DNA from 4 places in the Neomoorella humiferrea genome. Region 3 is predicted to be linked to each of the others. Evidence: riboswitches for the same ligand, from Rfam matches in the RefSeq annotation. Region 3 holds a riboswitch; each other region holds the start of a gene.

Region 1 (7,845 bases), 1.1 Mb from region 3:
CGTAAAGGCGACGTGGAAGCCGGCTTTGCCGCCGCCGACGTTGTTGTGGAAAATACCTACCGCACCCAACTCCTGGACCACGCTTTCCTCCAGCCTGAGGCCGCCGTGGCCCGGCTGGACGAGCGCGGTCACCTGGTAATTTATGTGGCCACCCAGTACGTCCACTGGGATCGGACGGAAGTTGCCCGGGTGCTGGGCTGGCACCAGGACCGCATCCGCATCGTGGCTCCGGCAGTCGGCGGTGCCTTCGGCGGCCGGGAAGACATGACCCTGCAAACCCTGGTAGCCCTGCTGGCCGTTCATACCAGGCGGCCGGCAAAGATGGTCCTTACCCGGGAGGAATCTTTCCTGGCCCACAGCAAACGCCATCCCATGATCATGCGCTATAAGACCGGTGCCACCAGGGAGGGGAAGCTGACGGCCCTGGAAGCGGAAATAATCGGCGACAGCGGCGCCTACGCTTCCTGGGCCCCTAAAATCCTGCGCAAGGCTGCCATCCATGCCACCGGCCCATATGTTGTACCTAATGTCAAGATTGATGCCTATGCCGTTTATACCAACAATCCATTTACCGGCGCCATGCGCGGCTTCGGCGCCACCCAACCGCCCCTGGCATATGAAAGCCAGATGGATGAATTGGCCGAACGCCTGGGCATTCATCCCTTTACCTTCCGCTGGCTCAATGCCTTCCGCCAGGGGGATGTCACCGCGACGGGCCAGGTCCTGGAAAGCAGCGTCGGTTTAACCGCAACCATGCTTCAGGCAGCCAGGGCTGCCGGTTGGTCTCCGGCTGAATTAATACCGGGAGGGATGGAGGATGAGTAAAAAGCGCGGCACCGGCATGGCCTGTATTTTTTACGGAACGGGATACGGCAACGGTTTTCCCGACGTTTCCACGGCCACTGTGGAGATTCATGACGACGGCACGGCCACGGTGCGCAGCGGCGCGGTGGACTGCGGCCAGGGGTCCAGTACCATTCTGGCCCAGATTGCCGCCGAGGAACTGGGAATACCCTATGAATGGGTAACGGTGATTACCGCCGATACCGATACCACTCCCGACGCCGGCACGACGGCTGCTACCCGTCAGACCTATGCCTCGGGCAACGCCGTTAAAATGGCCTGCCGCCAGGCCAGGGAGGTCCTGTTTGAACATACCCGCCTCCTCTTAGGGGTCAATACCGTTGCCGGCCTGACGGCCCGGGAAGGTATAATTTACGTCAAAGGTTATCCCCAGAAACAGATATCCTATTCCGAGGCCGCCGCCCGGGCGCGCCTGGCCGGTTGCCGCCTGGTAGGCCAGGGAACCTTCATCACCCACACCACGGCCGTGGACCCGGAAACTGGCCAGGGGGCACCCTACTGGCCCTACGCTTTTGCCACGCAGATTGCGGAAGTAGAAGTGGATACGGAAACAGGGGAAGTACGGGTTTTAAAGCTGATAGCCGCCCATGACGTCGGCCGGGCCGTAAATCGCCTCGGGGTAGAAGGACAGATTGAAGGCGGCATCGCCCAGGGACTGGGCATGGCCCTTATGGAAAAGGTGCACCTGCAACAGGGCCGCATCGTCAACAATTCTTTTTCCACTTATCTCATTCCGACCGTCCTGGATATGCCCGAGATCCAGCCCTTGATTATAGAAAGCAATGAACCTACCGGTCCCTACGGCGCTAAAGGGGTAGGTGAGCCCGCCACCATCCCCACCGCGCCCGCCATCATCAACGCCATATACAATGCCGTAGGGGTGCGCATTAGGGAGCTGCCGGTTACCCCGGAAAGAATCCTGGCTGCCTTGCGGGAAAAAGAAGGAGGAAAGAAATGAGTATCTTAATTAAGAACGGTACGTTAGTTACAATGAATCCCCAGAGGGAAGTTTTCCAGGGAGATATCTATATTGAAGGCGATCGCATCGCCGCCATGGGCAATACTCCGGCCACTGCCGACCGGGTTATCGACGCCGCAGGTCACCTGGTCATCCCCGGCCTCATCCAGCCCCATATCCACCTCTGCCAGTCCCTTTTCCGCGGTCGCGCCGACGACATGGAACTTCTGGACTGGTTGCGCCTGCGGATCTGGCCCCTGGAAGGCGCCCACGACGCCGATTCCCTTTATTATTCCGCCCTGCTGGGTATCGGTGAACTTTTCTTAAGCGGCACCACGACAATCGTCGATATGGAAACCGTCCATCATACCGACGCGGCCATTGAAGCTATCGCCAAAAGCGGGATTCGCGCCCTTACCGGCAAGGTAATGATGGACTTTGGCGAGGACGTCCCGGAAAGCCTTAAAGAAACAACGGCGGCTTCCCTTAAAGAAAGCGTCGAACTGCTAGAGAAATGGCACGGCTACGATAACGGCCGCATCCGGTACGCCTTTGCGCCCCGCTTTGTAGTCTCCTGCACTGAAGAGTTATTATTGACAGTCAGGGATCTCGCCCGCCGCTACGGAGTTAAAATCCACACCCACGCTTCCGAAAACAGGGGCGAGTGTGCCCTGGTAGAAGAACTTTACAGCCGGCGCAACGTCCTTTACCTGGACGATATCGGCCTCACCGGCCCCGACCTCATCCTGGTCCACTGTATCTGGCTCAGTGAAGAAGAGAAGGAGATCCTGGCCCGTACCGGGACGAAAGTGGTCCACTGTCCTTCTTCTAACTTAAAGATGGCTTCCGGTATCTGCCCGGTACCGGATCTGTTGAGCCGGGGAACGGTAGTGTCCCTGGCCGCCGACGGCGCACCCTGCAACAACAACCTGGACGCCTTTATGGAAATGCGGCTGGCGGCCTTAATCCAGAAACCCCTTCACGGGCCCACTGCCATGCCGGCACCACTGGTCTTTGAAATGGCCACTCTGGGCGGGGCCCGGGCTTTAGGTATGGAAAAGGAAATCGGCAGCCTGGAAGTAGGCAAAAAAGCCGACCTGGCCCTGGTTTCCCTTGAGGGTTTCCATACCCAGCCCCAGGATGGCGTCGACGTCTACACCCAGCTCGTCTACCAGGCCAGGGGTACGGATGTCACTCTGACCATGGTTGACGGCAAAATAGTCATGGAGAACAGGCAATTGAAAACAATTGCTGCCGACGAAGTGAGAAAAAAGGCCAACGAGGCCGTCCAACGCGTCGCCCGTAGGGCAGGACTGGCATAGCATACCGCAAAGGGCGGTAAAAAGCCGTAGACATAACCTTTGGATTATGCTAAAATAAACTAAACTGAATATTGCCTCCGGCAAATCCGGGAAGTCAGTGTAAAGCTGACACGGTCCCGCCACTGTAAGGAGGAGCGAAACACCATCAGGCCACTGGGGACACCTGGGAAGGCGGTGCGGTAGCTATGATCCCGAGTCAGGATACCGGTTGCCGGGGAAACCTTGACCCCTACGATGGATAGGGGGTGGTTGGCCGGACTTACGGCAAGCATACCCTCTGCTGATGTAGGAGCAGAGGGTTTAAAATTACATAGGGAAAGGTGCGCGGTCTCGAGAAGATCGGGCTTAAATTTCGCCGCCGGCAGGGGAGAGGTTGGGCAAAACGCCGCGGAAGGCGGGAACTTGCCGCAACCGATGATGCCCGGCCAACAGGCAAGCCTGTTCTCCATCCACCAGGGTGAGAACCCGGGGAGGTGGTTTCTTTAGGCACGCCTGTTTTTGCGGCACCACGGCTTCCCCGGCAAAAAGCCGGGGATTTAAATTGTTACGGGGAGGATACCGCTTTTTGATTTTAGTAGTGGGTAGTACCGGCGAGGGAAGGCAATTAATACGTAGCCTGCGGCAGGAAGGCTATGAGGTTGCTACCTGGACCGACAGCACCTACGGCGAACAGTTGGCCCGGGAGGATGGGGCGACTTTTATTTTAACCGTCCCCTTAACGGAAGGCAATTTAGCCGCCCTGGAAGGCGGTCGGCAACCGGAAGCGGTGATAGACGCCACCCTTCCTTATCCCGGCAGGTTTTCCCTAGCCTTAGAGGCCTGGTGCCGGCAAAATTCCATACCTTACCTGCGTTTTTTACGCCCGGAAACGGAATTGCCCCGCGATAGCCTTATTCACCAGGTTACGACTTGGGAAGAAGCCGCCCGGGCTGCCGCCGACCTAGGAGACACAATATTTTTAACTACAGGCACCAACAACCTCGAAGTATTCGTTAACAATCCCCTGTTTAAAGATAAACGTATCGTGGTCAGGGTGTTGCCTGAACACAGGGTAATTAAAAAGTGCCAAGATCTGGGGTTGACACCCCGGGACATTATTGCTATGCAGGGGCCTTTTTCCAAAGAAATGAATAAGGTCATGTTTAAGGCATATAAGGCCGGTGTTGTCGTCACCCGGGATGCCGGACCCGCCGGCGGTACGGAAGCTAAAATTGCCGCCGCTTTGGCCCTGAAAATTCCGGTGGTGTTAATTAAGCGACCTTCCATTCGGTATCTGTATTCTGTTGCCACGATTGAGGAAGCCATTCTTCTATTAAAACGCTTAATACCTCGAAAATAGCATCCGAAGGAGGTACATATGGTGTTCCGGCGTACATCCATAATATTTATATTTTTCCTGTTGACCATGGCCGTTCTCAACCGGCCGGCCTACGCCATGCACATCGCCGAAGGATTTCTCCCTTTTAACTGGGCCGCTGCCTGGTATATCGTCGTGTTGCCCTTCTGGCTTTGGGGCCTGCGGTCCATCCAGCAAACTGTAAAAAGCAATCCCGGCCTGAAAATGCTCCTGGGCCTGGCCGGCGCCTATACCTTTGTCCTGTCGGCCCTGAAAATCCCTTCAGTAACCGGTAGCTGTTCCCATCCCACCGGGGTTGGTCTGGGGGCCATCCTCTTTGGCCCGGCAGCCATGAGTATCCTGGGGGGTATCGTCCTCCTCTTCCAGGCCCTTTTGCTGGCCCACGGCGGCTTAAGCACCCTGGGAGCTAACACCTTTTCCATGGCCGTGGTGGGTCCTTTTGTAGCCTACGGTTTTTACCGCCTGGTGCGAAGGCTCAACGGCTCAATTCCCCTGGCCGTCTTCCTGGCCGCCACCCTGGGGGACCTGATGACCTATGTCACCACTTCCCTGCAGTTGGCCCTGGCCTTCCCGGCCCAGCCCGGCGGGGTACTGGCGTCTATGCTAAAATTTATGGGCATTTTTGCCGTGACCCAGCTACCCCTGGCTGTCAGCGAAGGTATCTTAACGGTCGTCGTTTTTAATTTGCTGACCGCCTATAATAAAAACGAACTGCAGGAACTGTCTATTTTAGACGACAAAACCCTGGCGGCTGGCGGTAGTAAACTGGAGGTGCGTAAATAATGAGCAGCGTCCAGAAAAATCTTTTCTTGCTCCTAATCGTTATTCTCCTGGCAGCAGCCCCCCTCTTCATGCACCGCAGCGGGGAGTTTGCCGGTGCTGATGATCAAGCGGAAGAGGCCATTAGCCAAATCCGGCCTGATTATGATCCCTGGTTTAAACCCGTCTGGGAACCGCCCAGTGGGGAAGTGGAAACCTTTCTCTTTGCCGCCCAGGCTGCCATCGGCAGCGGTATTGTTTGCTACTTCCTGGGTTACAGCAAAGGAAAGAAACAGCGGGAGCAGAAGTAAATGTTCAGCATTGACCAGTATGCCTATAGCAACCGGTTAAAGAACGTCCACCCGGGCGAAAAAGTAGCCTTTGCCCTGGTAACCCTCCTGATCGCCCTGGTGGCGCCCCAGCCTTTAATCCCAGCCATCATCATAGCCCTGATGGCCGGGGCTACCATTGGGGTCGCCGGCATCCCGGCCCGTTTTTACCTGCAGCTTATCCTGGTGCCCTTTTCTTTTTTAGTCGCGGGGGTGGCCATGATCGCCCTCACCATTTCCAACCAGCCCCAGGCCGGTCTTAAGGGTGTGACCCTCCTGGAGTGGACCCTGGGTGTTACCCCAGCCGGCATGCACCTGGCCGGGAAAATTTTTCTCAAGTCCCTGGGGGCTACTGCCTGCCTTTATTTCCTTTCCCTAACAACTCCCATGGTAGATATCCTTACCGTCCTCAGGCAACTGCGCCTCCCGGCCCTGCTGGTGGATTTAATCAGCCTGACCTACCGCTTTATTTTTGTCCTGCTGGCGACCGTCAACGACATTTATACCGCCCAGGCTTCCCGCCTGGGCTATGCCTCCCTGCGCACTTCCTATCATTCCCTGGGCCATCTGGCGGCCAACCTTTTTATCAAGACTTACCGCCGCTCCCAGGAATTATTTACCGCCCTGACGGCCCGGGGCTACGATGAAGAGCTGCGCGTGCTGGAGGCTGTATATCCTTTCTCCTGGCCCTTTTTATGCCTGGCCGTCATCTTTGACCTGGCTTTAGTTATTTTAATGCTGCGTACATAATACCGGCCATCTGCAGACCGGCTCCTCCACGTACCTTTTATGTCCCCAATCAATGCCGACTACCGGAGGTGGACCTTTTGGCCGCCCTTTTAGAAGCAGAGAGGGTTTCCTTTACTTACCCTGACGGTACCCGGGCCCTGCAGCATGTTACCTTGAGCATCCCTGAAGGCAAGAAGATTGCCGTCCTGGGTCCCAATGGTGCTGGCAAGTCAACCCTTTTCCTTCATTTTAACGGCATCTTAAGGCCCCAGGAGGGGTGTATCTACTTTGCCGGAGTCAGGATTAATTACAGCCATAAAGCATTAACAGATTTACGCCGGCAGGTGGGCATCGTCTTTCAAGACCCCGACAGCATGCTCTTTTCGGCCAGCGTCCGCCAGGAAATTTCTTTTGGACCATTAAACCTGGGCCTGGGCAGGGAAGAGGTAGGGCAAAGGGTTGAAGCCGCCATGGCGGTAACGGGTATCGCCGACCTCCAGGATAAGCCGACGCATTTTTTAAGCTACGGCCAGAAAAAGCGGGTGGCCATTGCCAGCGTCCTGGCCATGGAACCCCGGCTGATCATCTTTGATGAGCCGACGGCCTACCTGGACCCGCGCTCAACCCGGGAGGTCATGGCCTTGCTGGCAGATATCAGCAGCCAGGGAAAGACGATTATTTTATCCACCCATGATGTAGACATAGCCTATACCTGGGCCGACTATATCTACGTCCTGGCCCGCGGCCAGGTAATCGGTGCCGGGACGCCGGCCGAAATCTTTAGCGATGCCACCCTCCTGGAAACTGCTGATCTGGCCCGGCCCTGGCTGCTGGAGGTCTACGAAGACCTGAAAAATAAAGGCTGGCTGCCGGCAACGGCGCCAGTCCCCAAAAATAAAGAAGAGCTCCTGGGCCTCATTCCTTATCGTTCCAGGTCTAAACTGGCCATTTGAGTTGGTCCACGGCCCGGTTCGTAAAACAGTTTTCATCATTTTCATCCCTGGGCGTTCTGATTTTTTTCGCCGGCAGGAGCTGTAAGGTGGCCATCTGGTTGCGCAAGCGAATATTTTCCTTGAATTCAATCAGGATCGACAGGATCTCATGGAGGAAGGGACTGCCAAAGGTAGACATCAGGCCTACAGCCACCATATTAATCAATGAATAAAGACCAGGATAAGCAGCCTTCAACCCGGTAAAGGCATTCAGTCCCAGCAGGGCAAAGACATCAATCGATGCCATGCCGGCCAGGAGGGCGGCGATAACGGCGTTAAATATAATTACCCATAGCTCCCGCTGTTTTTCCGCCTGGGGGTCATCCCTCGGCTCCCCCAGCCAGGGCCAGCGGGCCTTGACCTGGTCGGTAATACCTTTGGCCGCCGCAAAGACCGCGCCAATAACAGTGAAGAAGCGGCTGAGATCTTCCATCTGCATTCCCCCCTTTCACCGCACCGTTCCATATATCCTATGCTGTTTGCCAGCCGGAGGTCAGTAGGGGGGCATTTTCATCCTCTGCCGGCGACACGAACA
Region 2 (7,845 bases), 1.0 Mb from region 3:
AAATTGAAGCAGAAACCAAGGAAGAGGCGGAAAAGAGAGCCCGGGAAATTATCACCCATGCCATTCAACATTGTGCAGCCGACTATGTGGCCGAGGCGACAGTTTCAGTAGTAAATCTCCCCAACGACGAAATGAAGGGACGTATAATTGGCCGGGAAGGTCGTAATATTCGTGCCCTGGAAACGCTTACGGGCGTAGACCTGATAATTGATGATACGCCGGAAGCAGTAATACTCTCCAGCTTTGATCCCATCAGGCGCGAGGTGGCCCGTCTGGCCCTGGAGAAGTTAATCATTGACGGTCGTATTCATCCGGCACGCATCGAAGAAATGGTGGAAAAAGCCCGGAAAGAGGTTGAACAAAGGATCCGGGAAGAAGGAGAGAAGGCCACCTTTGAGGTGGGCATTCACGGCCTGCATCCGGAACTGGTGCGTCTCCTTGGCAAACTTAAGTACCGCACCAGTTATGGTCAAAACGTCCTCAAACATTCCCTGGAAGTGGCTTTCCTGGCCGGTGCCATGGCTGCCGAGCTGGGGGTAGACGTTCAGCTGGCCAAGCGGGCTGGTCTTCTCCACGATATTGGTAAAGCCGTTGACTTTGAGGTAGAAGGTCCCCATGTGGCGTTGGGAGTCGAACTGGCCAAGAAATATAAGGAATCCCCGGAAGTAATCCACGCCATCGAAGCCCACCATGGGGATGTGGAGCCGCGAAGCATTGAGGCCGGTCTGGTTCAGGCCGCCGATGCCATTTCGGCGGCACGTCCGGGTGCGCGGCGGGAAACGTTGGAGGCGTATATCAAACGCCTTGAAAAGCTGGAGGAGATTGCCGATTCCTTTGCCGGCGTAGAAAAATCCTATGCCATTCAAGCCGGCAGGGAAGTAAGGATTTTAGTAAAACCCGATAAAGTAGATGACGCCATGGCCGTCCATCTGGCCAGGGATATAGTGAAGAAAATCGAGAAGGAAATGGAATATCCGGGTCAGATTAAAGTGGTCGTTATCCGCGAAACCCGTGCCGTTGATTACGCTAAATAGCCAAGGGGCAGGGAGGTTTTATACTACCATCCCTGCCATTAAATTTTCCTGCCAAGCTGGAGATTAGACAAGCAGGAATTTGCTTTAAGGTGCAGAAGTAGTGTGTTATATATGAAAGTACAAGGCAGGTGTTAACCTTGGGCCTTCAGTACAAACACGGCGGCGAAGTGTCTGATACCATTGGGTTATTGATTTCTATTCTGGTGCGTTATCCGGAAGTTGCTACCATTAACTATGAACCGGCTGAACAATTACTGCGTTTTACCTTTATGCTTTCTGAGCCCATAACAGGGGAGAAGATGGAAAAATTCGCCGAGAAATTCCGCAAATCCCTTGAGGTATATAATTATCTCGAAAATAGAGAAGCACGGATAATCGACCTTAAATATACACCTTACGACCAGCTTACTTCTCTAGAGGTACAGCGTGATGTAGCTACCCTATCCCGTGATGAGATTGACCTCATCATTGCTTTGGTACGGGAAGGTTTTAACTCAACCCTTGTGGCGGAGAACAACGACAATATTATGGAAGAAGAGCTTATGATCCAGGAGGAGCTGATTGACCGGATGCTGGAAAGCGTCCGGGGCACCGTGCCGGAACGACGGCTTATCGCCTTTCGGGAAGAAGGAAGGGTCATGGTGTTTAATAAATAAATCCGCATCGCATAATATTTTTAAGGTCATTCGAGGGGAGCCTTATTGTTGCGGGTTTTAATGATCGGCGACATCGTTGGGCGGCCGGGACGGAAAGCGGTACAGGAACTTCTACCTTATCTGCTTCATGAATACCGGCCCGATTTGGTAGTGGCTAACGGGGAAAACGCCGCCGGCGGCAACGGCATAACCCCACCTGTTGCCGCTGAATTATTTAATAGAGGTATTCACGTTTTAACAATGGGTAACCATGTATGGGACAAACGCGAGGCTGAAAACCTTTTAGAAGAGGAGGCGCGGATCCTTCGACCGGCCAATTATCCCGACGGTACACCGGGCCGGGGATATACGATCATACGGGTTAAGGAAGACCTTCAGGTAGGTATAATTAATCTCTCAGGACGGATATTTTTATCTACCCTGGAATGTCCCTTCCGCTTGGCGCGTCTTCTGGCGGAGGAAATCAGGGCCACAACCAGGATGATCTTGGTGGATTTTCATGCCGAAGCAACTTCGGAAAAGGTTGCTATGGGTTGGTATCTAGATGGCCTGGTGAGCGCAGTTGTCGGCACCCATACCCACATTCAAACGGCCGACGCCCGTATCCTGCCGGGCGGTACGGCCTACATTACCGATGTGGGTATGACTGGCCCCAGAGATTCTATCCTGGGAGTAAAAACGGAAATCGTCATAAAAAAATTTATCACCCAAATGCCTGTACGCTTTGAAGTTGCCACCGGCCCCGTTCAGTTGGAAGCCGTTTTAATCGATATCAATCCGGATACCGGCCGGGCGGAGGCCATTCAGAGGTTACAACTTTATGGTACATCCTGATTTCCGGGCTGCCGATTTACATAGCCATACTACGGCCTCCGACGGACGGTTTACACCAGAAGAACTAATAAGGCTTGCCAAGGAAAAGGGGCTGGCGGCCATCGGCGTTACCGACCACGATACGGTGACCGGCCTGGAAGGTGCCCTGGCCGCTGGCAATAGTTACGGCATTACGGTGGTGCCCGGCGTCGAGCTGAGTACCGAATGGGAAGAAAAGGAGATCCATATCCTGGGATATTACCTCGATTGGCTTGAAGGAAACCTGCTGGGTTTCTTAGAGGCAATGCGGCGGGAGCGCAGCAGGCGCGTTGCCAGGATTGTAACAAGGTTACAGGAACTGGGTTACAACGTTAACTTGGGCGAGGTGCAGCGGGAAGCTCAAGGTGAGGCGGTGGGACGGCCCCACATTGCGGCCGCCCTGGTGCGCCGGGGCTATTTCCCCAACCTCAAAACTGCCTTTAAGACTCTCCTGGCGCGGGGTCGCCCGGCTTACGTACCGCGGGCCAAAGTCGCGCCTGTCCGGGCGGTAGAGGTGATATTAAAGGCCGGCGGCGTTCCTGTTCTGGCCCATCCCGGCTTGAGCCAGGCCGACCCCCTCATTCCCGACCTTGTGGCCGCAGGTCTGCAAGGTATCGAAGTCTATTACCCCTATCATAGCGCCGGTGTTACCAGACATTACCTGGAACTGGCAGCAAGGTTTGATTTGGTGGTTACCGGCGGATCGGATTTTCATGGCATAGTTGACGAAAGCCACGGCGATCTGGGTGCTTGTTGTGTGAGTATGGCAAAAGTTGAGGAACTGCAGGCACGGGCGAAAAAGATAAAAGAGCGAACGACTAAGGTTTGATTTCCGGGCATATATTTTAGAAAACCTTAAAGCTAGGGGGTGAGGGCGTTGATCGACGGCGATCCGGGCGCCCTTTACCGGCGGATTCAAGAGCTGGAGGACAAGGTGGAACAGCTACGCATCAGTCGCCGGGTATTGATGCATCTGGTGGAAAAGAGCGAGAACGAGAAATGGGAAATGATCAACCGTCTGCTTCAGGAAAAGGAAAGTCTTAAGGTGCGCAACCGCCGTTATGCCCGGTTGCTCTGGGAAAAGAATAAAGAGCTGGCCCTTTTGGCCGGTAAATTGCAGGGCCTTCCTTTACCCAGGCCTTGACGGAAAAGGTAGCCAAAGTTTATACTATAGTTAACTTATTAATTTAATAAGGGACAGGTGCCGAAAAGGTTAAAAGGGAATCAGGTGAAAATCCTGAGCGGTCGCGCCACTGTAACCGGGGAGCCCGCTTCAAAGCCACTGGTATCTGTACCGGGAAGGCGAAGCAGGGCAAGGAGCCGGAGCCAGGAAACCTGCCTGTTCATTAAACCCTCGCGTCAAGGGGCCTATGGGTATAGATTACGACTCCAGCTCTTCGTGGGGGCTGGAGTTTTTCTTTTAGGAGGTTTTACATGGAACGCGGGCCGTTGATCATGGTCACCGGAGGAGCTAGAAGCGGTAAAAGCCGGTTGGCCGAGGAGCTGGCTGCCGCCGGGGGAGGACGGGTGGTTTACCTGGCCACTGCTGTAATAGGGGATGATGAAATGGCGGCCCGGGTGGCGGCCCACCGGCGCCGGCGCCCCCCCGGGTGGCTGACGGTGGAAGCCCCCCTGGCCGTCACCGAAGCCATGGCCCGGGAGGGTAAACGCGCCGACACCATCCTCTTGGATAGCATGGGTATGTGGATTAACAACCTTTTGGGCGGCTTGCAGCAGGGTGGGGCGTCAGACGGAGGGGAAGACCATGATGTCGTAATTGAAAATATTATGAACTTGGTACGGAAACTCGTCGTGACAGCCTGGGAGGTTCCGGCGCGGGTGATTATCGTTACCGAAGAAACGGGCCTCGGCCTTGTTCCCCCATATCCCCTGGGAAGGCTTTTTCGCGATCTCCTGGGTCTGGCCAACCAGGAAATCGCCTCCCGGGCCGATAGGGTATATCTGGTGATGGCCGGTTTGCCCCTTATCTTAAAAGACCTTTTATCTGAATAAGACTTCTCGAAAAATATCGCAAAAAATGGGGAGGAACTATTTTTGCCTGAAAAGTTGCGTCGGGGCTATACCACCGGCACCTGTGCTGCCGCCGCCGCCAGGGCGGCCGCTATGGCTTTATACCAAAGGCGCTTGGTCCAAGAAGTTACATTAACCCTGCCGGCGGGTGATACGGTGACCCTACCGGTCACCGTCCGGCGGGAAGCGGACCGGGCGGAAGCCGTGGTAATCAAAGACGCCGGCGACGATCCCGATGTTACCAATGGTGTCGCCATCCACGTTTGCGCTCGCCTATGTCCGAAAGGTTTAATACTGCGCGGCGGTTCCGGGGTAGGGAGGGTGACACTACCGGGTTTAGCCATACCTCCGGGTGAACCGGCCATTAACCCCGTGCCCCGGCGAATGATCGCCGCGGCAGTCGCCGATCTTATTCCCCCTGGAGGGGGGATGGAACTGGAAATCAGTATTCCCGGCGGTGAGGAACTGGCGCGGCGTACCCTCAATCCCCGCCTGGGAATCGAAGGCGGGCTTTCCATCCTGGGTACCACCGGTATTGTCGAACCCATGTCCGTAGAAGCCTACCGTGCCTCCCTTGTGCCACAGATAGACGTCGCCCTGGCCGCCGGTTATAATACCCTCATATTGACTCCGGGCCGTTTGGGGCAGCGTTATGCCGAAGAGAAATATCAACTGCCCCCCGGGGCGGTAGTTCTTACGAGCAATTTCATCGGGTATATGCTGGAGGCCTGTGTCGAACGAAAAGTCAGGGGAGTGCTTCTTTGGGGTCATGCCGGCAAGCTCATTAAAATAGCCGGGGGTATTTTTTATACCCATAGCCGAATGGCAGACGGACGCCAAGAAGTCCTGGCCGCTTGGGCCGCTGTAAAAGGCGCTTCTTCAACTTATGTAGACAAGATTTTACAGGCAACAACGGTCGAAGGAGCCATAGAAATTATCGCTGCCGCAGGTTTGGGGCGGGATTTCTGGGATGATTTGGCGGCAAGGGCGAGCCATAGGGCTTTAACCTTTGTCCGAAAGGAATTAGCTGTCGGCACTGCCTTCCTCAGCCTGCAGGGTGATCTTATAGGCGCGGACGCAACGGCCCGCCAAATGATGGAGGAATTGCGTCAAGGTGTTTAAAGACAGTTGGCTGACGGTAATAGGGGTGGGCCCCGGTAGTGGGGAATATGTAACGCCGGCGGCACGGAGGGCGGCGGCGGCGGCCGAGGTTCTTATCGGCGGCCGAAAGGCCCTCGATCTTTTTGCCGATTTAGAATGCGAAAAAATGCTGATTACTGGGGATCTAGAAAGACTGCGCGATTTTCTTCTTAAGATTCGCGGGCGACCCACGGCTGTACTTGTTTCTGGGGACCCCGGCCTATTCAGCCTTCTCCCCTGGGTAAAAAGACAGTTCCCGGGAGAAAAAATTAACGTTATTCCCGGTATCAGTTCCATACAACTTGCCTTCGCCCGTCTGGCCTGCGGATGGGAAGACGTCGTTTTTTTAAGCTGTCACGGCCGTTCGTTGGAGGTTCTTGAGCCTTATTTGCCGCGGTTGAAGTCCGCCCAGGTGCGACTGGCTATTCTTACCGGCGGTGCCAACACCCCCCCGGTTATAGGAAGATATTTAGTCGACCACGGCCTCGAAGGCCTGATGGTATGGGTAGGTATCGAACTGGGCGGCGACGGAGAGCAAACGGCCTGGCTGACGGCGGCCGAGCTGGCCCGCAGTGATTTTCTCGGCCCAGGGGTGGTGATAGCCGGCTGTGAACCTGATTGATTGGCCTTATTCTACCCCGGGTATACCCGACAACTGCTTCAGTCGCAGCCGGGTCCCAATGACCAAAGAAGAAATCAGGGTCTTGACCCTGGCCAAAGCCCGGCTGGGTCCGGGGATGACGGTTTACGATATTGGTTCGGGTACGGGGAGCCTGGCAGTGGAGGCGGCCCGGCTGGTGGCGCCGGCAGAAGTCCTGGCCGTGGACGGCAACCCGGAAGCCTGCACCCTGGTCCGGGAGAATGCTCGGCGTTTCGGCCTCAAAAACGTCAGGGTCATAACCGGTATGGCGCCGGCGGCCTTAAAGGGTTTGCCGCCGCCGGACCGGGTGTTCATCGGTGGCAGCGGCGGGCATCTGGAAGATATTCTGGCAGACTGCCATCAAGTTTTGCGGCCGGGGGGCATTATCGTTGTCAACGCCATTACCGTGGAAACCCTGGGGACGGTCCTGTCCTGGGGCCGCAGCAGGGGTTACCAGGTGGAAGCCCTGGCCGTGAACCTGGCCCGCTTGGAAATGGTCGGCCGTTACCACATCTGGCGGCCTTTGAACCCCGTATATATCGTGCAGCTGACAATACAGCTGGGGCATGAGGAATAGGAGGCAGGAGCGGTGAGTGGAACCCTATACGGCCTCGGGGTCGGCCCGGGGGACCCGGAACTTTTGACCTTGAAGGCGAAAGCCATTTTAGAACAGGTGCCGGTTCTGGCGGTACCCGTATCTCAGCGCGGCGAGGAAAGCCTGGCCCTCCAGGTGGTTCGCCCTTTTACCAGGCCCGACCAGGAAATAATGAATCTTTTTATGCCTATGACCCGGGACCGGGATTACCTGGAGAGGGCATGGGATGCAGCGGCGGCTGAACTGCTGACCGTCCTCGTTGCCGGTAGGGACGTGGCCTTTCTGACCCTGGGGGATGCTTCTCTTTACAGTACCTACAGCTATTTAATGGAGCGTCTGCAAAGGCTCAAACCTGATTTGCAAATCGTAACCGTGCCCGGTATCACCTCCTTTGCCGCGGCGGCCGCCAGACTGAATGTTCCTCTGGCGGTAGGGGACGAGCCCCTGGCCATTATCCCGGCTTTAAAAGACCCTGCCGTTTTGAAGGAATATTTAACCCTTTTCCCCAACCTCGTCCTGATGAAGGTCGCCCGGCGTTACGACGCCATCGTTTCTGTGCTTGAAGAAGCAGGGGTTGCTGGGCCAGGGGTTGCTGGGCAGGCTTATCTAGCCAGCCGCTGCGGGTGCCCCGGAGAAAGCTACAGCCGGGATATTACAGCGGAAAAAGGGAAAAAACAGGATTACTTGTCATTGATTATAGTAAAAAGGGCGGTGGGTGCCTCATAGTTATTTTCGGAGGAGCGGTTGAACAATGAAGGTTTACTTTGTCGGAGCCGGTCCGGGAGACCCGGAGCTCATTACCGTAAAGGGGCGCCGCCTCCTGGAAGAAGCCGACGTAGTTATCTATGCCGGTTCTTTGGTTAACCCGGAAATTTTAAAATACGCGCGGCCGGAAGC
Region 3 (7,845 bases):
CGCGCAGGTCCTTGTCCTCGCGCAAAATCTGCCGCACCTTTTCCCGTAAAGAAACATCGTCCATCATGCCCACTCCCTTGCTGTCAGTCACATCTAGTATACCCCGGCAACAGCAAGTTCATGGGTAGAAGCCGCCATTTAGAGCGCTTCCGCACCCCGCTCACCGGTGCGGATTCTCATCGCATCTGCAACGGGGCAGATAAAAATTTTGCCGTCGCCGATGTTGCCGGTACGGGCCTCGCGGGCGATAATAGCCACCACATCGTCAACGTATCTATCTTCCAGGACGATCTCCACCTTGACCTTGGGCAAGAGGTCGATGGTATAAGCCGTGCCCCGGTAGACCTCGGTTTTGCCCTTCTGCTGGCCGCAGCCTAGGGTGTGGGTTACGGTCATACCATGGATGCCGTAGCGACCCAGGGCTTCCTTGACGGCCTCGAATTTTTCCGGCCGGATAATGGCCTCGATTTTATACACAAGCTCAACCCCCGTTCCATTTAAAGCCATAATTTAACCGCCTCTCTGCTGCCGCGGTGACCAGTTAAGTCTATTTTAGCCTGTACCAGCAGGAGCCGTCAAAAGTTTTTAGCTTGACGCGGCATGGAGCTTGAGGTAAAATAAATTATAAATTTGCTTCGTGGTTACAAGGGTGTAACCAGTGTGTCGCCAAAGAAGGCACAGGAGATAACCTGTCTCCTGTGCCTTCTTTATTTCAGAATGAAGGAGGGCAATGGTATTGAAGCAAAGGAATGTCAGCAACGTAAGGGGCAGGTCAAACATCCTGCTCCGGCCTGTAGTAACAGCACTTTTACTATTATTATTCCTGGCCGCCGAGACCGTCCTGGCCCGGCCGGCGCTGGCGGCAGCCGGGAACGCGGTTGATACCGGCGATACCGCTTTTCTCTTAGTAGCCAGCGCCCTGGTCATGTTGATGACCCCTGGCCTGGCCTTCTTTTACGGCGGTATGGTCCGCCAGAAAAACGTCTTGGGTGTCATCATGCAGTGCCTGGCCGCCATGGCCCTTATTTCCGTCCAGTGGGTCCTGTGGGGCTATTCCCTGGCCTTCGGTCCCGACCACCTCCACCTGCTGGGGGGGCTGGACTGGGCGGGGTTCCGGGGCGTCGGCCTGGAACCCAATCCCCTTTACGCCGCCACCATCCCCCACCAGGTATTTGCCATGTTCCAGCTCATGTTCGCAATAATCACCCCGGCCCTGATAACCGGTGCCTTTGCCGAGCGCATGCGCTTCCCGGCCTTCCTGCTCTTTACGTTAATGTGGGCTACCCTGGTCTATGACCCCCTGGCCCACTGGGTGTGGGGCGCGGGGGGCTGGCTGCGGGAACTCGGCGCCCTGGACTTTGCCGGCGGCACAGTGGTGCATATCAGCGCCGGCGTGGCCGGGCTGATCTGCGCCCTGGTCCTGGGACGCCGGCGGGATTACGGCCGGATCCCCCTGCCGCCCCACAACCTCCCCATGACTGTTCTGGGCGCCGCGCTGTTATGGTTCGGCTGGTTCGGTTTTAATGCCGGCAGCGCCCTGGGGGCCAACGGTCTGGCCGGTAACGCCTTTGTCACGACCAATACGGCTGCCGGGGCCGCCATCCTGGGCTGGCTGGCGGTAGAGTGGCTGCTCCACGGCAAACCCACCGCCCTGGGAGCGGCCAGTGGCGCGGTAGCAGGCCTGGTCTCCATCACCCCGGCGGCCGGTTTCGTCACTCCCCCGGCGGCCCTGGTAATAGGTGCTATCGGCGGCGCCCTTTGTTGCCTGTCAGTGGCCGTGGCCAAGGTCAAACTGGGCTACGACGATTCCCTGGACGCCTTTGGCTGCCACGGCGTCGGCGGCACCTGGGGGGCCGTTGCCACCGGCATCTTTGCCACCAAAGCCGTGAACCCCGCCGGGGCCGACGGCCTGCTATACGGCAACGCCCATTTGCTGGGGGTACAGGTGGTAGGCGTAGCGGCGGCCTGGATCTTTACCGCCGCAGTGACCTACGGCATTCTCAAGGTCGTCTCCCTGCTGACACCTTTACGGGTCACAGCCGAGGAAGAGGAAGCCGGCCTGGATCTATCCCAGCACGGCGAAAGCGCCTATCCCGACACCGGCCTGGCAGCCCTGGATGTGGCACAAGGTAAAAGGGTTACCGCCCCGGGAGAGCTGGCGGTAAATTGGATGGCGAGTCAGGGTAACCCGGCCGGAGCCGGCCTTTTCCGTCAGGAATAAACGGACAACATAGCGTCGCGGCCCGGTAATCGAACACAGTGCGGCTACCTCCCCCGGGAAGTCTTTCCCGGGTTTACTTTCGGAAACAGGTCTTGCCAAAAGCACGGTGGTAGATTATATTAATAATTGACAACCATATATGAAAAAATGGACAGGTGCCCCCGGGAGGGGGAGAATAGGGAAGTCCGGTAACCGCCTTTTCAGGCGGCGATCCGGCGCGGTCCCGCCACTGTGAGCGTGGAGTTGGCGATATAACGCCACTGGGATAGTTCCCGGGAAGGCATCGCCAAACGAGGAAGCGCGAGCCAGGAGACCTGCCTGTCCATACGACCTCTCACCTTCGCCAGGAAAGGGGAGAAGCAACCGGGGATGATGGCAAAGTCCCCAGCCGAAGACGGCTGGGGACTTTTTTGTTACGGGTGGCCCGGCCCCTTTTCGCCCCTGACAAAGTCTTCTTTAGAAAGGAGAAGCAAACATGGCAAAACCGGAACTTTCCTCCCCGGCCGTTAAGGCAAGCCGCTGGACGGCCAGACGCCTGGCGACCCTGGCCATGCTCATCGCCCTGTCAACTGTGGGCGCCAATCTAAAAATACCCAGCATCACCGGCACCCCGGCCTTCGATTCTTTTCCCGGCTTTCTCGGAGCCCTCATCCTGGGTCCCGCCGACGGGGCTCTCATAGCTTCCCTGGGGCACCTGCTCACCGCCTTTACCGCCGGGTTCCCCCTCACCCTGCCCCTCCACCTGGTAATCGCCGCCGGCATGGCCGCCGTCGTCGCCCTTTTTGCCCTCTTCTACCCCTTTTCCCCCTGGCTGGGGATCGCAGCGGGAATAGCCCTCAACGGCCTGTTACTCCCGGCGCTGTTTATCCCCCTGCCGGGGTTCGGCAAAGCATTCTTCCTGGCCATGGTGGTGCCCTTATTGATCGCTTCCGCCCTGAACATCGTCCTGGCCGCGACAGCCTTCACCAGCCTGCGCCGGGTATTTCCCACCAGCTATGCCGCCGGCCGGGGGAAAGGTGAAGGTAAATGACCCCGCCCGCCCTTTTCCCCCGCCGCTACCGGGATTTGACCATCCTGGACCTGGAGGCGCAAAGATCCCTGGTGATCGCCTGCGATTCCGCCGGCGCCATCGGCCCCAAGGAAGCCGACGTGGTGCGAGTGCCGGGATACGTCCTGGGCCGCTTCACCGCCAGGGTAGCCTTGATGGAAGTCCTGGCGGTAGGCGCCTGGCCGGTCTGCATCGTCAACACCCTCTGCGTGGAACCGGAACCTGCAGGCGCGGCCATCCGGGAGGGGGTGGCCGACGAGGTCCGCTCGCTGGGTATCGACCCGGAGAAGGCCCTCACCGGCAGCAGTGAAAAAAACGTCCCCACTATCCAGTCGGGGATAGGGATCACCGTCATCGGCCTGGCGACTACCGCAGAGCTGCTAATAGGGCGCCTGGCCGCCGGCGACGCCCTGGCCCTTTTCGGGCGGCCCAAGGTCGGAACCGAGGTCTTCCTCGACGATCCGGAAATCGCAGACCTGCAAACCGTGCGCTTGCTCCTCGACCAGCCGGGCATCCGGGAAATCGTTCCCGCCGGTTCCAGGGGCATCCTGGCCGAGGCCCGGGATCTGGCCGCTTTATACAGGCTGCAGATCAACTGGCGGCCGGGCTTATCGGAGCTGGACTTGCACAAATCGGCCGGCCCCGCCACCTGCATCCTCGCCGCCGGCGAGCGGCCCGCCCTAGAGGCTGCAGGGCTCCGGGCGGGAAAACCCTTCTGCCTCCTGGGGACCCTGGAAAAACAGTCCCCTGGCGGTGGAAATAAATAAATTGCCCGTTACAGCAAAAGAGAAAGCACCCGCTGCGCGCGAGTGCTTGTAAGGGTCTACCCTGCCCCGGATTAAGCCGCTTTCTCCAGGACAATTTTGCCGTCCCGGGCGACGGCCCGGACTTTGTCGCCGGGAGCAATTTTCCCGGCCAGCATCTCGTCGGAGAGCTGATCCTCGATGAGGGTTTGAATGGCACGGCGCAGGGGCCGGGCGCCAAAGGCTTCATCGAAGCCTTCTTTAATAAGGATTTCCTTGGCTTCGTCGGTCACTTCCACCGTCAGCTTGTTGTCTTCCAGGCGCCGGTTGAGGTCGGCCAGCATCAAATCGACGATCTTCCTGATATCTTCCTTGGAAAGGGCGTGGAAGACGATTATTTCGTCGATGCGGTTTAAGAACTCGGGCCGGAAGGTCCGCCGCAGTTCTTCCATGATGTGCTTTTTCATTTTTTCATAAGACTCGGCGGCCACTTCGCTGGTGGAAGCCTTAAAGCCCAGGCTTTCCCTCTTGATGGTCCCGGCGCCGATGTTGGAGGTCATGATAATTACCGTGTTGCGGAAATCCACGGTGCGACCCTTGGCGTCCGTAAGCCTGCCGTCGTCCAGCACCTGGAGCAGCACGTTAAAGATGTCCGGGTGGGCCTTTTCAATCTCGTCAAAGAGCACGACGCTGTAGGGCCGGCGTCGGACGGCCTCCGTCAACTGACCGCTCTCTTCATAACCGACGTAGCCGGGCGGGGCGCCGACAAGCCGCGATACGGTGTGCTTCTCCATGTACTCCGACATGTCGAAGCGGATCATGGCGTCTTCGTCCCCAAAGAGGGCCTCGGCCAGGGCGCGGGCCAGCTCGGTCTTACCCACACCCGTTGGTCCCAGGAAGATGAAGGAACCGATGGGCCGCTTGGGGTCTTTAAGCCCCGCCCGGGCACGGCGCACGGCCCGGGCCACAGCGCGGACGGCCTCATCCTGGCCGATAACCCGCTGGTGCAGGATTTCTTCTAGACGAAGGAGCCGCTCGCTCTCCTCCTGGGCCAGCTGGGTGACGGGGATGCCCGTCCAGCTGGAAACGATTTGGGCGATGTCCTCCGCCGTCACCACGGATTTTTCTAGCCCTTTTTCCTTCTGCCACTCGCCTTTTTTGGCCTCTAATTCTTCCTTAATCTTCTTTTCTTCATCCCGCAAGGCCGCCGCCTTTTCAAATTCCTGGGCGTGAACGGCCGCCGCCTTTTCCTTCTCGAGTTCTTCCAGGCGCGCTTCCAGTTTTTTGACGTCGTCCGGCGCCGTATAGACCTTAAGACGCACCCGGGAAGCGGCCTCGTCTACCAAATCGATGGCCTTGTCCGGCAGGTAGCGGTCGGTGATATAGCGGTCGGAAAGCCGCGCCGCCGCCTCCAGGGCCTCGTCGGAAATCTTCACCCGGTGATGGGCTTCATAACGATCCCGCAGGCCCTTCAAAATGGCAATGGTTTCTTCAACCGTGGGCTCGCCGACCATCACCGCCTGGAAGCGTCGTTCCAGGGCGGCGTCCTTCTCAATGTGCTTGCGGTACTCGTCAATGGTCGTGGCGCCGATGGTCTGCAGCTCGCCCCGGGCCAGGGCGGGTTTTAAAATATTCGCGGCGTCAATCGCCCCTTCGGCGGCACCGGCGCCGATCAAGGTATGCAGCTCGTCAATAAAGAGGATGACGTTGCCGGCGGCCCGCACTTCGTCCATAACCCTTTTGAAGCGCTCTTCAAATTCGCCCCGGTACTTGGTGCCGGCCACCATACCGGACATATCCAGGGCCACCACCCTTTTGTCCCGCAGGACTTCCGGCACCTGGTTCTGAACGATCCTCTGGGCCAGACCTTCGACGATGGCGGTTTTGCCAACCCCGGGATCACCGATTAAAACAGGATTGTTTTTCGTACGACGGCTCAAAATCTGGATGACGCGCTCGATTTCCTTTTCCCTGCCGATTACCGGATCAAGTTTATCCTCCCGGGCCAGGCGGGTAAGGTCCCGGCTGAACTGGTCCAGAGTGGGCGTCTGGCCCGCCCGCACCGGACCCTTGGCCGCGGCCGGCGCCCCTCCCGGCTGGAAACCGACCCCGCCGGGAAAACCGCCCATACCGAAAGGCAGGTTGCCGAAAACCATGGTCCAGCCGCCGGCCTGGGGCTGTCCCCCGGCACCCCCCAGCAGGGCCATAACCTGCTGGCGAATTTTATCGGCACTCAATCCCAGGCCGCTCAAGACCTGGGCTGCCAGGCCCTCGCCTTCTTCTAGCAGACCTAAGAGGATATGTTCCGTGCCTACATAGTTTACACCCTGACGCCTTGCTTCTTCATTGGCCAGCTCCAGAACCCTCTTGGCCCGAGGCGTCAGGCCGATTTCGCTTGCGCCCGGAGTATCTCCAGGACGGATAATTTTTCGCACCTCGTCGCGGACGGCCCTGACATCAACTCCCAAACTGGCCAGAGCCCGGGCGGCGACGCTATCACCTTCCCTTAAAATGCCCAGCAAGATATGTTCCGTGCCGACGGCCGGATGGCGCAAAGCCTTGGCTTCTTCCTGGGCCAGGCGCAAGGCCCGATTGGCCCTTTCCGTAAAACGAGGAGACATTGTTTCATCCACCTCCTGTCGATTTTTAACCTGCTAAAAGTTCACGAACCATGGCTGCACGGTGCACGTCACGTTCAAAGGGCGTCATCTCCCTGCCGGCGGCAAACTGGAGATAAGCCGGCTGGATGCGCACCATGAGCTGGTTGATCAACCGCTGATCGATGCCGCGTAAAATTTTCATTTCCACACCCAGACGCACGTCGGAAAGGAGCTGCAGGGCTTCCTGGGAACTCAAAATACGGGCATTGGTAAGGAGCCCGTACGCCCGGCCAACACGATCTTCCAGCTGCCACCGGCTCTGCTTGCGCAGTAGTTCCCGTGCTTCCCTTTCCTGATCGGCCAGGCGTACCGTGACGGCCGAAAGGTTGTTGATAATTTCTTCTTCCGAACGACCCAGGGTAATCTGGTTAGATACCTGGAATATATTTCCTTGGGCCTCAGTTCCTTCGCCATACAAACCGCGCACGGCAACGCCCACCTTGGTAAGGGCCGTCAGGATTTCCCCTGCCTGCCTGGTGAGCACCAGGGCCGGCAGATGGAGCATCGTAGAAGCCCTTAAACCGGTACCCACATTGGTGGGACAGGCAGTGAGATATCCTTTATCTTGATCAAAGGCATAATCCAATTCGCTTTCCAGGGCATCGTCGGCGGCATCGGCCAGACGCCAGGCCTCATGGAGCATCAAGGCCGGTAAGAGGCACTGCAGGCGCAGGTGATCCTCTTCATTGACCATAATGCTCAAGGCCTCATCATCCCTTAAGACTACGGCTTTTTCTCCTTTTCCTTCCGCCAGATCAGGACTGATGAGGTGTTTCTCCACTAGTATTTGCCGCTCCACCGGCGACAATTCCCTTAAAGGCATAAGCTTTAACTCGCCGACGGCTTGAAAAACTCCCGGCGTCCTGATGGCCTGCCCCACCAATTGGATCACTTTGGCTTCCTGGGCTTCATTCATGAGATTGGGAAAGGGCATCCCCTTCAAGTTACGGGCGAGCCGGATGCGGCTGGAAATGACAATGTCAGCCTGGGGACCGGAACCTTCCATCCATTTACTGTTGCGCTCTAAATTCAGGCTCATTGTCCGCCCCCCTGTTCACCAAGGCTATTTTCCAGTTCCCTGATGCGGTCCCGTACCTGGGCTGCCTTTTCAAATTCCTCCTGCTCGACCAACTGCTGTAACTGCGCCCTTAATTTTTCAATCTCCCGGCGCAC
Region 4 (7,845 bases), 920 kb from region 3:
CCGACAATTTTGAGTCAGCATCGTTATCTGTTTTTGTAAAAAGCAAGGGGGCATCTAAAGGGACGCTACCCATTGAAGGAGCTGCCTTCGACGGTGCCCCTTCGGCGGCCGGGGGGACTAGGGCTTTCTCTTGAAGCGGCCTCTTTGCCTGAGTTGGCCGGCGTATTTCCTGTAGAGGAGCAACCGGCGCCTGTTTTTCCTCCTGATTTGCAGTCGTCGGGGGTAAACTAACCGGTTCCGGGGACGGCGGGGCCTCTATTTCGTAAGATGGGGGCTCTGACTCATTGTTTCTAAAGGGGTGGATAAAACGAGTATGGTAACCCGTTAAAGCGGTAAAAAACACCGCCATTATGATTGCCGCTGCCGTCAGTGATGCCCTTTGCCCCAGGCGCCGGTACCAGGGGCGGCAGGCCGCTTCCAGCCGCCGTCGTAAATCTTCTTCAAATCCCGGTGGCAGGTCCAGTTCTTCCTCCGACCAATCCTTCAGGAGTTCCACCGTCCGGCGCAGGGCTTCCAACTCCTCCCGGCAGGCCCTGCATCCATTTATATGTTCTTCCACTTCCCGGCGCTCTGTCGCCGTAAGGGCGTTATCAAGATAAGATGAAAGGAGTTCGCGGTAGTAACGACATTTCACCGCCCCTCACCGCCTTTTTTTATATAGACGCCGGGATTAGTTAAATGTTCCCGCTCTTTAAGTAAATACTGCCGCAAGAACTGCCGTGCCCGGCTGAGGCGGGATTTCACCGTTCCTACGGAACAGCCCAAGATGGCTGCTATTTCGTCATAAGTAAATCCCTGGATATCCCGCATAATTAATGTCATGCGGTATTCGGGTTTCATTAGCTGCAGCAGCTTATGTATCACATCTTCCCCTTCCCTGGCCAGGAAAACTTCCTCAGGCGAAGATAAAACTTTTCCATCTGCAACTTCTAAAAAAACGCCTTCGGCTTCCTGAAAACCCTCCAGGGATATGGTCGGCCGCCGCTTACGACGACGTAGCGCATCACGACAGATATTGGTAATGATATATTTAAGCCAGGTCCTGAAAGAACAATCCCCGCGAAAGCCGGGTAAGTTCTTATAGGCCCGTACCAGGGCCTCTTGGGCGGCATCAGCGGCATCTTCGGAATTACCCAGCAGGCGAAATGCTATGGTATAAAGCATTTTCTGGTAACGCTCTATAAGAAGGACAAAGGCCTCCATATCTCCCCTTTGGCTCCGGGACAAAAGCTCATCATCCGGGACCACGCCTGCCACCACCTTCCAGCTCTTTTCCTATTCGCCACTATACCGCCTTAATCCTTTTTAGCCCTTGCAGGAATAAAAAGTCTGTGCTAAAATAAAAAAGCGCGAGCCGAAGTGGTGGAACTGGCAGACGCGCCGGACTCAAAATCCGGTGGCCGCGAGGCCGTGCGGGTTCGACCCCCGCCTTCGGCACCAATTACTTTGTACCAAGGTCTTTGTACCTTGGTATTTTACTTTTATAACCTTTATAACCCAGGGAGGCTGCATAACCATGGCGATGTGCCCGGAAACAGAAAGGGCAATCCCCAACTGTAAACAACACAAAAATTCCCTCAGGCTTGGTTATGTAGCCGTCTCAATTGCCACCTTTCTTTACGGCGGCAATGTTATAGCCGGCCGTTTGCTGGCACCCAACGTACCTCCTGCAGCCCTCTCGACTTTGCGCGGTATACTGGGTTTAATAATTCTTCTACCTTTTGCCCGGCGAGCCACCCTCCGCCCACGCCTTAACGACTTCCCCGTTTTTATGCTCATAGGCTTATTAAGCGTCACCATCGCCTATGTTACTTTTGCTTGGTCAATGCAGAACAATCGGGCAATCAGCGCCGCCGTCATCATTTCAACTTCTCCTGCCGTGACCCTGCTTCTCCTCGCCCTCGGCTGGCATGAAAAACCAAACATATTTCAAATAGCAGGCGTTGTTATCGCCTTTGCCGGCTTAACCCTTGTATCTTGCGAAGGTTCCCTTAAACGCGTCATGGCTTTACAATTCCATAAAAGCGATCTTATTCTCTTGATAAACGTCATCGCCGTTTCCCTGGCCAATATTCTCGTACAAAAAGAAACCCATCGCTATCCAGCAATAACCACCTGTACCTGGAGCCTTTTTTTCGGAACTATTTTTCTCCTGCCCCCAGGATTATGGGAAATAATACGTTACGGCTGGCATCTTACCTGGTGGGAATGGCTGTTACTTTTTTATATGGGCGGCATTATAGCCGGGGTAGCACTTTTATTGAACTTTGAAGCCGTCAACCGCCTCGGCAGCGGCACTGTAGCCATGTTCAATAACTTAACCCCACTCGTTACCGTGATTTTAGCGGCCTTGCTCCTTAACGAAAAACTTTTGTGGTATCACACCCTGGGCATGATTTTAGCCCTGGGAGGAGTATTTCTATCCCTCAGACGTCGGTTGAGGGAAGAAAATTCATTGTAAAAGATAAAGAAAGAATGTAGGAGGTTTTTATGTGAAGAAGAATATCGTCGCTACCTCCCTGATTGTATTTCTTGTTTTTTTATTATTATTTAGTTTGATTCATCGCAGGCCGCTGTTGCCTCAACACAGCCTTGCACAAACAACGGATACAAAAGCTAAAAACGAAACTGCAACAATTAAAGAAGCCGCCGTCACGCCTGTTCAGGAGGTAGAAAACGATAACCCTAGAAAAAAAATTTTTGCCGACAAGGTTGTCGCCCTGATTTATCATCATATTGATGAGCACGAAATTCCCGGGCTGGTTATATCTCCCCAACGCTTCCGGCACCATCTGGATATGCTCCGGGCTGCAGGATACAGAGCCGTCGGCCTTCAGGAAATGGAGGCTTTCCTCAACGGAAAACCTATTCCCAACAACGCCGTGCTCATTACCTTCGATGACGGTTACGAAAGCGTCTACCGATATGCATTACCTGAACTAAAGGCCAGGCACATGCCTGCATTATCCTTCGCCATCGTCGGCTATATGGGGCAAAAGCTGGGCAATCTCCAACATTATAACTGGCAACAGGCCGCGGAAATGGCCTCTGCCGGGTTTATAACCCAATCTCATACATATAATTTACATGACTATGCCCTCCTCGCCAACGGTCATACCGGCCCCATCCTTAACGGACCTTTAAAAGGACAAAATACAAATGAATTTCAAGAGATGGTCCGCAGGGATTTACAGCATTCACGGGAACTAATTGAGGCCAACCTACATTATCCGGCCGTGGCGTTGGCATTGCCCTTTGGAGCCGCCGGTAGTTTATCAATCAAAGTTGCGGCTGAAACGGGTTTTAAGTTTATCTTTACCACCCGTCCCGGTGCCATTACCAGAAAAACTAACCCGTTATATCTCCCCCGCATCAATGCCGGTACGCCGAATTTGACGACAAGCCAGCTTGATAATATAATCCGCAAAACTGCCGGGGAAGATCTTAAAACGGGCGGCCAGTAATGCCGCCCGTAACTTATTCCCAACCGTGCCGCCGGCAGCGTCCATGTCCCGGCTTCGGCCCTGCAAAAACTTCTTTGCTGCCGCAACGGGGACAGGTTTCAACATTATGTTCCTTTTCCAGTTCCCATTCATGGCCGCACTCTTCACAGCGCGCCCTGGCGCCGACCAGGTGATATATTCCCCCTTCAATACGTATGGCCTTGCCGTTAATTAAGGCGTCGGCCACCTTGCTGCGGGCCGCGCCGAGGATGCGGAAAAAGGTCGGCCGTGAAACCCCCATCCTGGCGGCGCATTCTTCCTGCTCCAGCCCTTCTATATCTTTCAGGCGTATTGCCTCCAGTTCTTCTACTGCCAAAACGACTTCTTCCAGCTGGCGTAAAGGCACGGCAGCCGGTTTAAAATAGGTAACTCCGGGTAAAAATTCCACGCGCCGGCACTTGGGCGGCCTCGGCATATTATTCCCCCGCTTTCAACTTTAACTGTTTCATATGATAACTTTAATCTGGACTTATGTCAACCAGAAGTCCCTAAAAACACTCAACGCCACCCGCCCGTCCGGCTAAAATATTTAAACTTTAAAAAACCCGGTCTAAATCTAAGTCCAACTTGGGTAAAACTGTCGAAACGAAAGGGTCCTTTCCCCGCCGGGTGTAGAGATCTTTTTTCTCCCCTTCGGGAGTAAAAGCACAAACTTCTATGGTCTGGGCCACAGGGTGGACAAACCATATCTCCCGCACCTGGTGGGCGGCATATAACTTTTTCTTGATTACTTGATCCCGCTCAGCGGTAGAAGGGGAGAGAATTTCAATTACCAGGTCCGGCCCGCCTTTGATATTGGCTTCAGTGATGATGGCCCGTCTTTCGTTGCTGATAAAAATGATATCCGGCTGGACGACATCTTCCGGTGTTAAATAAACATCAATAGGTGAGTGGAGAATTATCCCTATCTTTTGCTCTTCCACATGCTGGCGTAAAATAAACTCCAGGTTCCCGGAAACCATCTGGTGGATGACACTTGGTGCCGGCACCATATACAGCTTCCCCCCGATGAGCTCATACCTTTTGTCCTCCGGTAGCTGGCAATAGTCCTCGTAAGTAAATTTAACCTCGTTAACGGCCATGTTCATCCCTCCCGGGACATTTCCTTTAGTGGTATTGTACCATTTGTTTACCCGGCTTAAAAGCTGGCCGATATCCCTGTCAGATGGGCCCGGTACTATTCAGGTTCTCTCTATACCACCAGATAATTTTATCACCAGTGCTTATAATACCTAATAACATCTAAAAACAAAACGGCCTTTTCCAACACCTTCCTACATACTCCCCGGGTGGGTTAGAATAGGCCGTCCATAACAGTCCCAGCGCATCGTGAACTTCCAGTCGTTTTGCCTTATTGGAAATCACTTGCCGGGCCGGTTGGCAGCATTTAAGCCGGCCCCTCGGGGCCGGTCACCTATCCTGTTCAAAAATAAAACCCTGCTCCAACTAGAACAGGGTTCATGCTGTTTCCCCATCCTGCGTAGGGAGCACCAGCTGCTAAGACAGGCACCAGGTCTCCTGGCTCGGGTTCACCGTTTCCCCACGCCTTCCCAGGGCAAAACCCAGTGGCCTGATGTGGGGTCACTCCCCCTTACAGTGGCGCGACCGCGCCGGTTTTACACCGGCTTCCCTTGATGCCTGCTGTTATTTAAATTAATCCTTCTACAAAAAAAGCCGGAATCCTCCCGGCCAATGTTTTTAAATTGCATAGGTCCGTTTTATTTAAAAATCCCGTCCGGTTATTGATTTCCTATTTTTTCCAACCGGACCAGAAGGCTATCCCACATGGCCTGTACCGCCTTGGCCGCCGCCCCCCGGGAGCAGGACGTAAGGGGAACGCCGTTTACCAGGGCCCTGACCACATCGATATCATAGGGTATTTTGCCGGCGACGCTAAGCCCTGTTTCATAACAATAAGCCTCGATTTCCCTGCTTTTTTCCGGTGCGAGATCATACTTATTGATGCAAACGGATACCGGCACGTGGAAATGGTCGGCAAGCTTTACCACCCGTTCCAGGTCGTGCCGGCCAGCCGCCGTTGGCTCCGTCACCACCAGAGCCAGGGTAACGCCAGTCAGCGAAGAAATAACAGGACAGCCGATGCCCGGCGGGCCGTCGGTAATAATCAGCCGGGCGTTATTTTCCTCCCCCAGCCGCCGCGCTTCCTGACGCACCTTTGTTACCAGCTTGCCGGAATTTTCCTCAGCCAGACCTAGCTGAGCATGGACCAGGGAGCCGTAAGGCGTTTCCGAGATATACCAGTAGCCGGCAAGATTGGGTTCCATGGTCACGGCTCCCGTCGGGCACACAAGGGCACATACCCCACAGCCTTCGCATGCCAGAGAATCGATATAGAAAGACCCTCTGTCCGAACGGGCCTTCCCGTCAGCTTTCTCCGACACTACCTGCAAAACGGCATCAAAACGGCATGCTTCCAAGCAGCGGCCGCAAAGGTTGCAAAATTTCGGGTTGATAACCGCCTTTTTGGATCCGTAAAATTCATTTACACTTTCCACCTCTGGCCGCAGAAGCAAATGCAGGTCGGCAGCGTCGACATCGCAGTCGGCCAGAACCTTATCTTCCGCCAGGGCGGCCAGGGCAGCGGTAACAGTTGTTTTTCCCGTGCCCCCCTTACCGCTAATTACCAGCAGCTCTTGCACGCTGTGACACCAGCCTCTCTACCTCCTGCCAGAGGCCGATAAAGGACGGTACCCAGTGGGGATAATCTTCCACCAGGCATCTTCCCCGGGCATAAGTGGCGGCATATTCCTTATCAAAGGGTATTTTTAGCAGAATGGGGATGCCTTCCCGCAGGCAGTAACGCTCCACCCGCTGATCCCCCAGGGTGGAACGGTTGATGACCACGGCGCAGGGCACTCCCAGTTCCCGCACCATCCCCACGGCAAGGCGGAGATCGTTTAGGCCGAAGGGAGTGGGCTCGGTGACCAGCAGGCAGAAGTCGCTACCCTTTACGGCGGCAACCACCGGGCACGAGGTGCCCGGCGGAGCGTCGATTAAGGTAAGGCCTTCCCTTCGGGAAAGTTTTTTTACGGCCCTTATCACCGGCGGTGCCATGGGCATGCCAATATCGATCCTGCCGTGGACAAAATCGATATTCCCGGCCTGCCCCCTGGCCACCACACCGATACGGTACGGCTTTTCCCTTATCGCCCCGGCCGGGCAGACTAGAGAACAGCCGCCGCAGCCGTGACACATCTCCGGAAAAACAAGCACCCTACCTCCAGCAACGGCCAAGGCATGAAAAGCGCACACTTCACTGCACCGGCCGCAGGCGGTACATTTAGTTTCATCCACTTCTGGGACCGGCAGAGTCACTTCCCTTTCTTCCTGAAATTCAGGCTTTAAGAAAAGGTGGGCATTGGGTTCTTCCACATCGCAGTCTAGGACCTGAACCGGCATTTTTTTGGCCAGGGCCAGGGCCAGGTTGGTGACGATGGTAGTCTTCCCCGTCCCCCCCTTGCCGCTGGCCACCGTAACAATCATTTCCTTCACCACGCTTTAATCAAGGCTTAAAGCTCCGTTGGGACATTCTTCAACACAGGTGCCGCATTCCAGGCATTCATCGGCATTGACAACCGCTACTCCATCCACGGTAATGGCCTCCACCGGGCAAACGTCCACGCAGCTGCCGCAACCGGTGCATTTTTCCTCATCAACCCTGACCGCCATCTTTTTCTCCCTCCATTTATTAATGGCCACCGCAGCCCTCATGACCGCCGTGGTCATGGCTGCAGGTACCGCCGCTGCTTTTGAGGCTGCCGGCAAGGTAGGCATGCACCGCCGCCTCTACCGGTCCGTAAGCGCCGCTAATTACTTCTATGCCCCGCTCGCCGAACAATTCGACGGCGCGGGCGCCGATACCGCCCACGATAACGCAGTTGACCCCTAGATCGGCCAGGTAATTGGGTAAAAACCCCGGTTGATGTCCGGGATTGGCGATAACTTCCCTGCCGATGACTTTCCCGTCTTTCACGGTAAAAAGGCTGTACTGGGAGCAATGACCGAAATGCTCGGCAACCATTGTTCCCTCGGTTGCTACGGCGATCTTCACTTAACGATTACCTCCTCGACCCATACCAGAATGAGGACCTACGTTAGGCTGAGATACAGGGGTGGCCTTTCCGGCCTGCCACTGTTCCAGCGCCGCCTGGACCGTAGGCGCCGTTGTTGAGTAAACCTTAATCCCCGCCCCCTGGAGAACCCGGAGGGCATTGGGCCCGACGTTTCCGGTTAGGACAACTTCCACACCCCGGTTTACCAGGGTCTGGGCCGTTGCCACTCCCGCACCCCCGCCGGCGCCGACATTGTCGTTGGCCACGAC

Evidence for each region. Region 3 has a riboswitch for cobalamin ahead of MHFGQ_RS00945 (ECF transporter S component). Riboswitches for the same ligand answer to the same signal wherever they lie in the genome.
Region 1: linked by a shared signal. The riboswitch ahead of cobK (precorrin-6A reductase) and the one ahead of MHFGQ_RS00945 (ECF transporter S component) in region 3 are both predicted to bind cobalamin.
Region 2: linked by a shared signal. The riboswitch ahead of cobU (bifunctional adenosylcobinamide kinase/adenosylcobinamide-phosphate guanylyltransferase) and the one ahead of MHFGQ_RS00945 (ECF transporter S component) in region 3 are both predicted to bind cobalamin.
Region 4: linked by a shared signal. The riboswitch ahead of MHFGQ_RS10015 (Uma2 family endonuclease) and the one ahead of MHFGQ_RS00945 (ECF transporter S component) in region 3 are both predicted to bind cobalamin.

Annotation. Positions count from the first base shown of each region.
Region 1 covers NZ_CP136419.1:1,283,697-1,291,541, reverse strand. The annotation lists gene MHFGQ_RS06715 (xanthine dehydrogenase family protein molybdopterin-binding subunit) at 1-825, shown strand, start outside; gene MHFGQ_RS06710 (xanthine dehydrogenase family protein molybdopterin-binding subunit) at 818-1,822, shown strand; gene MHFGQ_RS06705 (5'-deoxyadenosine deaminase) at 1,819-3,144, shown strand; cobalamin riboswitch at 3,196-3,371, shown strand; gene MHFGQ_RS06700 (hypothetical protein) at 3,490-3,651, opposite strand; gene cobK (precorrin-6A reductase) at 3,710-4,483, shown strand; gene MHFGQ_RS06690 (energy-coupling factor ABC transporter permease) at 4,502-5,284, shown strand; gene MHFGQ_RS06685 (energy-coupling factor ABC transporter substrate-binding protein) at 5,284-5,571, shown strand; gene cbiQ (cobalt ECF transporter T component CbiQ) at 5,572-6,339, shown strand; gene MHFGQ_RS06675 (energy-coupling factor ABC transporter ATP-binding protein) at 6,417-7,271, shown strand; gene MHFGQ_RS06670 (hypothetical protein) at 7,255-7,743, opposite strand.
Region 2 covers NZ_CP136419.1:1,161,062-1,168,906, forward strand. The annotation lists gene rny (ribonuclease Y) at 1-1,034, shown strand, start outside; gene MHFGQ_RS06030 (hypothetical protein) at 1,163-1,690, shown strand; gene MHFGQ_RS06035 (TIGR00282 family metallophosphoesterase) at 1,739-2,524, shown strand; gene MHFGQ_RS06040 (PHP domain-containing protein) at 2,511-3,371, shown strand; gene MHFGQ_RS06045 (translation initiation factor 2) at 3,420-3,686, shown strand; cobalamin riboswitch at 3,725-3,899, shown strand; gene cobU (bifunctional adenosylcobinamide kinase/adenosylcobinamide-phosphate guanylyltransferase) at 3,977-4,555, shown strand; gene cbiD (cobalt-precorrin-5B (C(1))-methyltransferase CbiD) at 4,598-5,695, shown strand; gene cbiE (precorrin-6y C5,15-methyltransferase (decarboxylating) subunit CbiE) at 5,688-6,335, shown strand; gene cbiT (precorrin-6Y C5,15-methyltransferase (decarboxylating) subunit CbiT) at 6,322-6,930, shown strand; gene cobI (precorrin-2 C(20)-methyltransferase) at 6,943-7,674, shown strand; gene cobM (precorrin-4 C(11)-methyltransferase) at 7,700-7,845, shown strand, end outside.
Region 3 covers NZ_CP136419.1:163,053-170,897, reverse strand. The annotation lists gene MHFGQ_RS00960 (BON domain-containing protein) at 1-91, opposite strand, end outside; gene MHFGQ_RS00955 (P-II family nitrogen regulator) at 139-477, opposite strand; gene MHFGQ_RS00950 (ammonium transporter) at 824-2,221, shown strand; cobalamin riboswitch at 2,358-2,557, shown strand; gene MHFGQ_RS00945 (ECF transporter S component) at 2,697-3,251, shown strand; gene MHFGQ_RS00940 (AIR synthase related protein) at 3,248-4,036, shown strand; gene MHFGQ_RS00935 (ATP-dependent Clp protease ATP-binding subunit) at 4,108-6,633, opposite strand; gene MHFGQ_RS00930 (protein arginine kinase) at 6,659-7,711, opposite strand; gene MHFGQ_RS00925 (UvrB/UvrC motif-containing protein) at 7,708-7,845, opposite strand, start outside.
Region 4 covers NZ_CP136419.1:1,911,115-1,918,959, forward strand. The annotation lists gene MHFGQ_RS09985 (anti-sigma factor family protein) at 1-634, opposite strand, end outside; gene MHFGQ_RS09990 (RNA polymerase sigma factor) at 631-1,248, opposite strand; tRNA gene MHFGQ_RS09995 (tRNA-Leu) at 1,354-1,440, shown strand; gene MHFGQ_RS10000 (DMT family transporter) at 1,517-2,461, shown strand; gene MHFGQ_RS10005 (polysaccharide deacetylase family protein) at 2,493-3,464, shown strand; gene MHFGQ_RS10010 (DUF134 domain-containing protein) at 3,478-3,918, opposite strand; gene MHFGQ_RS10015 (Uma2 family endonuclease) at 4,040-4,585, opposite strand; cobalamin riboswitch at 5,015-5,135, opposite strand; gene MHFGQ_RS10020 (ATP-binding protein) at 5,243-6,163, opposite strand; gene MHFGQ_RS10025 (ATP-binding protein) at 6,141-7,007, opposite strand; gene MHFGQ_RS10030 (4Fe-4S binding protein) at 7,023-7,193, opposite strand; gene MHFGQ_RS10035 (NifB/NifX family molybdenum-iron cluster-binding protein) at 7,213-7,575, opposite strand; gene MHFGQ_RS10040 (NifB/NifX family molybdenum-iron cluster-binding protein) at 7,576-7,845, opposite strand, start outside.